DNA from 2 places in the Rhodococcus indonesiensis genome. Region 1 is predicted to be linked to the other one. Evidence: riboswitches for the same ligand, from Rfam matches in the RefSeq annotation. Region 1 holds a riboswitch; the other holds the start of a gene.

Evidence for each region. Region 1 has a riboswitch for cobalamin ahead of ACM26Y_RS04640 (ABC transporter substrate-binding protein). Riboswitches for the same ligand answer to the same signal wherever they lie in the genome.
Region 2: it holds a riboswitch for cobalamin, as region 1 does, so the genes downstream of both, ACM26Y_RS19330 (ABC transporter substrate-binding protein) here and ACM26Y_RS04640 (ABC transporter substrate-binding protein) in region 1, are expected to answer to the same signal.

Annotation. Positions count from the first base shown of each region.
Region 1 covers NZ_CP180630.1:993,716-996,919, reverse strand. The annotation lists gene ACM26Y_RS04645 (FecCD family ABC transporter permease) at 1-624, opposite strand, end outside; gene ACM26Y_RS04640 (ABC transporter substrate-binding protein) at 621-1,649, opposite strand; cobalamin riboswitch at 1,768-1,887, opposite strand; gene ACM26Y_RS04635 (hypothetical protein) at 2,322-2,570, shown strand; gene ACM26Y_RS04630 (hypothetical protein) at 2,589-2,924, opposite strand; gene ACM26Y_RS04625 (LLM class F420-dependent oxidoreductase) at 3,048-3,204, opposite strand, start outside.
Region 2 covers NZ_CP180630.1:4,209,479-4,212,682, reverse strand. The annotation lists gene ACM26Y_RS19340 (O-succinylhomoserine sulfhydrylase) at 1-242, shown strand, start outside; gene ACM26Y_RS19335 (DUF808 domain-containing protein) at 461-1,411, shown strand; cobalamin riboswitch at 1,451-1,594, shown strand; gene ACM26Y_RS19330 (ABC transporter substrate-binding protein) at 1,709-2,653, shown strand; gene ACM26Y_RS19325 (FecCD family ABC transporter permease) at 2,650-3,204, shown strand, end outside.

The DNA.
Region 1 (3,204 bases):
GTCGTCGCCGAGGACCAGCAGGGTGAAGGTGGTCGCCGCGGAGAACACCATCGACATCGCCACGCCGACGAGGACGATCGCGGTGACGGCGTGGGCGCGCACACTGACCGCGACCGCACCGGCCAGCGGGACCAGGGCTCCCAGGAAGGCCGCGAACGGCAGGGTGAAAACACCGAGTGCGCCGCCACCGACACCCAGGACCGTCACCAGCACCACCCCGAACCCGGCACCGGAGGACACGCCCAGCAGATAGGGATCTGCGAGCGGATTGCGGGTCACCGCCTGCGCCACCACGCCGGCGATCGCGAGCGCGGCACCGACGACGGCGGCCGTCAACGCTCGGGGCAGGCGGGAGTCGACGACGATCGCTTCCCGCGCCGCGGTCCACCACGGCGTGAAGGTTCCCGGTGCGAGGCGGTGCACGACGATCGCCCACACGTCGCCGAAGGGGATGTTCACCGTGCCCAGCGACACGGCGCCCGCCAGCGCCAGCACGAGCGCGGCGAGCAGCGGCGGCAGGATCAGCCACAGTGAACGATGTGGCGCGCCCCCGGCACTCTCCCGGACCGCCGGGGCCGGCGCGTGCGGCGACGAGGGGCCGGTCAGGGTGCCGGCGGAGGTCATTGCGCGTCCGGGAACGCGGCCGGGTGCAGTCCGCGGGCGATCGTCGCGACCGAGTCGACCATGCGCGAACTCTCGAAGAAGTCGTCGAGCGGCACGACGACGAAACGGTCGTTACGCACGGCGGGCGTGGTGGCCACGATCGGCTGGTTCTTCAGATAGGCGATCTTGTCCTGAGCGCTGGTCGCGCCGTAGTCGAGTACGACGATCGCCTCGGGCGCACGCTCACCGACGATCTCCCAGCCGGTGGTGAAGTACGGCTTCGGGCCTTCGGCGGTGATGTTGTCGGCGCCGGCGTAGTCGGCGATGAGGTTGCCGATGCCCACGCCACCGACCGAGAGCGGCTCGGCTTCGCCGGAGTCGTAGAAGAAGGTGCGCACGGGTGCGACGCCGGCCTGCTCCAGCCGGGCACGTACCGCGTCGAGTTCGGCGGTGATCGACTCGGTCAGTTCCGCGGCCTGCTCCTCGGCACCGAGCAGAGCGCCGAGCTGGGCGAAGTCGTTCTCCAGCAAGGCGATATCGGAGAACCCGGCACCGCAGTACTCGGAGAACAGGAACGTGTGGATACCCGCCTGCTCGAGCGTGTCCCGACCCCGGCCGGTCTTGTCGTCGAATGCGCTGCGCATCCCGCCGACGACCAGGTCCGGTTCGAGGTCGCGGATCTGCTCGTACGTCGGGTACTCGGCGGCCAGCGACGGGATCGCCCGGAACTGCTCGGCCGTCTCGGGGAGCGGGTCGTCCTTCTCGCCGTACCCCATGCCGACGATGCGGTCCCCCACACCCATCTGGATCAGGGTTTCGGTGACGTGGTCGTTCATCGACACGATCCGCTGCGGAGGCGCGTCGTAGGTGGCGGTGCGACCGCAATTGGTGATCGAGACCGGTTCGTCGAAGGCCGCGGCGGACGGGCCGGCGCCGGTGTCGGTGTCGGCACCACGCGAACAGCCTGTCAGGGCCGCGGTGGCGACGGTGAGGACGGCGAGAGCCGCCGCGGCATCGCGGGCGGGACGGCGGAAGTCGACGGGCATGGGACCTCGTGCTCTGCTCAGGTGGCACGAGGCAGACTCCGGCACGGCAGCGGCCCCGGACAGAGGTCACCGACTACCCTGCTGGACTCCATCTCGTAGACCACGACGAAATACCGGAGTCGCGCACGTCCATGCAGGCGATCGGGCTCACCGTCGGGTGGACGGTCTACCGTTGCGGGTCAGCGCCGGACTCGGACCGGACTTTCCCTGCATGGGCGTCAGCAACGCTGCGGTCATTATGCATGTCGAGGATCGGCACGGATCGCAGGGCCGGTCCCGAATGCCCGGGTCCCCGGGACGGCGTCCGAGGCGCCGTCCTCTCGTCCGAGCCGGGTGCTCGAAATTCACCCCCGGTTTCACCCCGTTCGCGGGCCCTCACTCCGGCACCGCGGCAGGCTCCGATGCGTTGCACACGAGGGAGGCTGTCGGACAGGCCGCACTCTCGTGCAGCCGGAGCCGTCGCTCCCGGCCCCTCCTCGGAGGGGATCGCGCCGGAACGTCGAGTGGGGATGCGGACCGGCGGCCGGTCACCGCGCAGGGGGCGGTGGCCGGCGTCCGGGCGCGTGCAGGCCTGCTCCACGAAACCCAGAGTTCAAAATGCGGCCATCTGCCGGAGACCCACCGCCGCGACACTGGACGCACAAAGTGTCAACGACGGACGGGGAGACACTGATGTCCGAGAACTTCGCCCACCGAACCGATCCTCTCTTCGCTCTGCCGCCCGCGACGGCGCCCCACCCGATACGCCTCGACGACCCGGCCCCGGCCCGCACGATGCCCGGCCTGCGTCCGCGGCTGGGTAGCGTGCTCGGCACCGTGGTCTCCGCGGGGGCCGTCGCCACCATGGTCACCGGCTTCGTCGCGGTCGGTACCGCCGCCACCGTCTCCGGTCTGATCTCGGCGGTGCGGCTCGGTCCCTGAGCGTTCCGGGGAACTTCCTCAGTTGCCGAACTGCACGCTGTCGACGACGACGTCGGACCCGAACAGTTCGCGGGCACGGGCGAGGGCCGCGTGACGCACCTCCGGCTCCGACAGCCTGATGGGCAACGCCAGGGTCAGCAGCGCCGAACGACTGCCGGACCTGGGCTGGGTCCTGACCCGGCACACCCAGTCCACCGTTCCACCCTCCCGGCGCGACGCCAGCTCGGTACGCGCGACGTCGCGGGCCGAACACGGCAGGGCCGGATCGGTTGTGCGTTCGAGCTCGGCCACGAGGTCCTCGAGACGATCGGTGCGCCACTGACGCAGTCCGGCTACGCGCGTTTCGACGTTCATCTCGGCACCCTTCGACGCCGGACGACCGTCGGTTGCGGTCTCGGGACCACACGGATCCGAGGTCTGCGGCGTCAGCGAAAACTGACTTCTACCGAGACCATCGCGGTGGGAGCCGCCCGCGTTTCACGAGCCCGGCAGCAGACTCCGCAGCGCCGGCAGCAGTTCCCGTTCGGCCCACCGGATGAACGGTTCCTGCCGGTCACCGCCGATCTGGACGAGGGCGACCTCGGTGAACCCCGCCTCGACGAACGGCCGGACCTTGTCGACGTACTCGTCGATG
Region 2 (3,204 bases), 2.3 Mb from region 1:
CCCCCGAAGGCGCCGGCAAGAAGCGCGCATTCGAGCTGCTCGACGGGCTGCGCATCGTCGACATCTCCAACAACCTCGGCGACGCCAAGTCGCTGATCACCCACCCCGCGACGACGACGCACCGGGCGATGGGGCCGGACGGCCGGGCGGCGATCGGCCTATCCGACGGGGTGGTGCGGCTGTCGGTGGGGCTCGAGGACACGGAGGATCTGCTCGAGGACTTCGAGCAGGCGCTGCGGTAACCGGCGGCGAGGTCGAAGGCCGCAGCTGCATCGAAGCCCTGCCGACGGGTCGGGGCTTCGATCCACCACCCGGAAATGCCAGGTCGGCGACACCGGCCGCACCGGAGACCGCGGAAGACCCGATCCCACGGCCGTGCGCGCTTCGGTAAGTTACAGAGTCGACCCGCAACTGCGTGTCGTTCGATCGGCTCTGCGCAGCCGAACTGTGGGAGGTTCCCGTGGCTGGTGGTCTCGTCGCCCTGCTGGACGACGTCGCGGCACTGACGAAAGCGGCCGCGGCGTCCATCGACGACATCGGCGCCGCGGCCGGCAAGGCCGGCGTCAAGGCGGCAGGTGTCGTCGTCGACGACACCGCCGTCACCCCGCGCTACGTGCACGGATTCACCCCGGACCGGGAACTGCCGGTCATCCGCAAGATCGCGATCGGGTCGATCCGCAACAAGCTGCTGATCATCCTGCCGGTGGCGATGCTCCTGAGCCAGTTCTTTCCTCAGGCGTTGCCCTACCTGTTGATCGCCGGAGGCCTGTTCCTGTGCTTCGAGGGGGCCGAGAAGGTCTACGAAGCACTGACCGGCGGTCACCACGAAGCCGACACCCCCGCGGTACTGAGCGGACCCGAAGTCGAGAAGTCCATGGTCAGCGGGGCCATCCGCACCGACCTCATCCTCTCGGCCGAGATCATGGTGATCTCCCTGTCGTCGGTGGAGGACGAACCGTTCCTCACCCGGCTGGCGGTGCTCGTCGTCGTCGCGATCCTCATCACCGCCCTGGTGTACGGCGCGGTCGCGCTGATCGTGAAGATGGACGACGTGGGCCTGGCGCTCGCTGGACGCGAATCGTCGTTCAGCCGGCGGGTCGGCCGGGGGCTCGTGGCCGCGATGCCGAAGGTGATGACGGTGCTCACCGTGGTCGGGATCGCCGCGATGCTGTGGGTCGGTGGTCACATCCTGCTCGTCAACGTCGGCGAGGCCGGATTCCACTGGCCGGCCGATCGCCTGCACGACCTCGAACACTGGTTCGGCGATCTCGTGCAGGGTGGCTTCGGCGGCGTGCTGGCCTGGACCGCGGGGACCGTGGCGTCCGCAGTCGTCGGGCTCGTCGTGGGCGCGATCATCGTGCTGATCGCGCACCTGATTCCGAAACGGAAGAAGCGTGAGGCGGCGCACTGACGGACCCCGGCCTGCCGTCCCCGGGCCCGGAGCCCTGCGATACGCTGCGGTGACCCCGCTTCCGGGTGGGGTGCCGCAGCGTATCGGTGAAGTCCGGTGTAATCCGGCACTGTCCCGCAACTGTGAGGCCGGCAGCGCGCTGCCGGACGAGTCAGGTCGGCCGGCGCGGCGGTCACGTACTGGTCCTCGGACGAAGGACGGTGTCGTGCCGCAACGGTGATCGTTGCAGCCGTGCTGTTTTCGTCCTCCGCCTCACGGAGGATGGTTGTGCCTGCCCCCACTGTGCCTGTCCTCACTGTGCCGACCCGCCGGCTGTTCGCCGCCGGACTCGTCGCGCTCGCCCTGCTCGCCGCCTCGTGCGCCTCGAGCGGCGGCTCCGAACCGGCCTCCGCGCCCTCCGGTGACGGGACCTTCCCCGTCACCGTGAACTCCGGCGACGGAGCGATCACCCTCGATGCGGCCCCGGATTCGATCGTCTCCCTCAGTCCCACCGCCACCGAGATGCTCTACGCCGTCGGCGCCGGCGACCAGGTCGTCGCGGTCGACGACCAGTCCGACTACCCCGCCGGGGTGCCCGTCACCGCCCTGTCCGGATACTCGCCGAACGTCGAAGCCGTGCTCGGCTACGAACCGGACCTCGTGGTCGCGATGGACGACGTGGGCGACCTCGTCTCCGGCCTCGATGCGGCCGGCGTCCCCACGCTGCTGCTGCCGGCCGCCACCACCCTCGACGAGGCGTACACGCAGATCGAGCAGCTCGGCGCCGCCACCGGGCACATCGGGGACGCGGCCGAACTGGTCGCGTCGATGCGCAGCGACATCGACGAGGTCGTCGCCGGGTTGCCTCCGCGCCCGGCTCCGCTGACCTACTACCACGAGCTCGACGACACCTACTACAGCGTCACGGGTGACACCTTCATCGGGGGCATCTACGCGATGCTCGGCCTGCGTTCCATCGGCGACGCCGCCGGTGCCGACGCCTACCCGCAGCTGTCCGCCGAGTACGTCCTCGACGCCGACCCCGACCTGATCTTCCTCGCCGACGGGCAGTGCTGCGGGGTCACGCCGGAAACCGTGGCCGCCCGCGCCGGCTGGAGCGAGCTGACGGCCGTCCGGTCCGGACAGATCCACGTGCTCGACGAGGACGTCGCCAGCCGCTGGGGACCGCGGGTCGTGGACCTCGTGCGGAACCTCGGAGCGATCGTGGCTGCCGCCGAACCCGCCGCCCAGCCCACCCGGTGACCCGCGCCGCGCGCCACCCGGCCCTGGTGCTCGGCGCGGCAGCCCTCGTCCTGGTGATCGTGCTGCACGTCGGGGTGCTCGTCGGCCCCGCCGGACTGACCGTGCGCGGCGTGTTCCTGGAACTGCTCGACGCCCTGCCCTTCGTCGACGTCGACTCCGGGCTGACGACCCGGCAGCAGGCCATCCTGTGGAACATCCGCATGCCGCGGGTGGCGCTCGGTGCTCTGGTCGGCGCGATGCTCGCCATCGCCGGCGCCACCTACCAGGGGGTGTTCCGCAACCCGCTGGCCGACCCCTACCTGCTCGGGGTGTCGAGCGGCGCCGGCCTGGGCGCCACGCTCGCGATCGCCCTCGGCGGAGTGCTCGCCTCCGTCGGGGTGCCGGTCGCCGCGTTCGCCGGCGGCCTCGTCGCCGTCGCCGCCACCTACGCGCTCGGACGCAGTGTCGGCGGGATGCGCTCGGAGGTGGTGATCATCCTGGCCGGCGTCGCGGTGGCGGCCTTCGCCAACGCGGCGCAGACGTTCGTCCAGCAGCTCTACGACGACACCCTG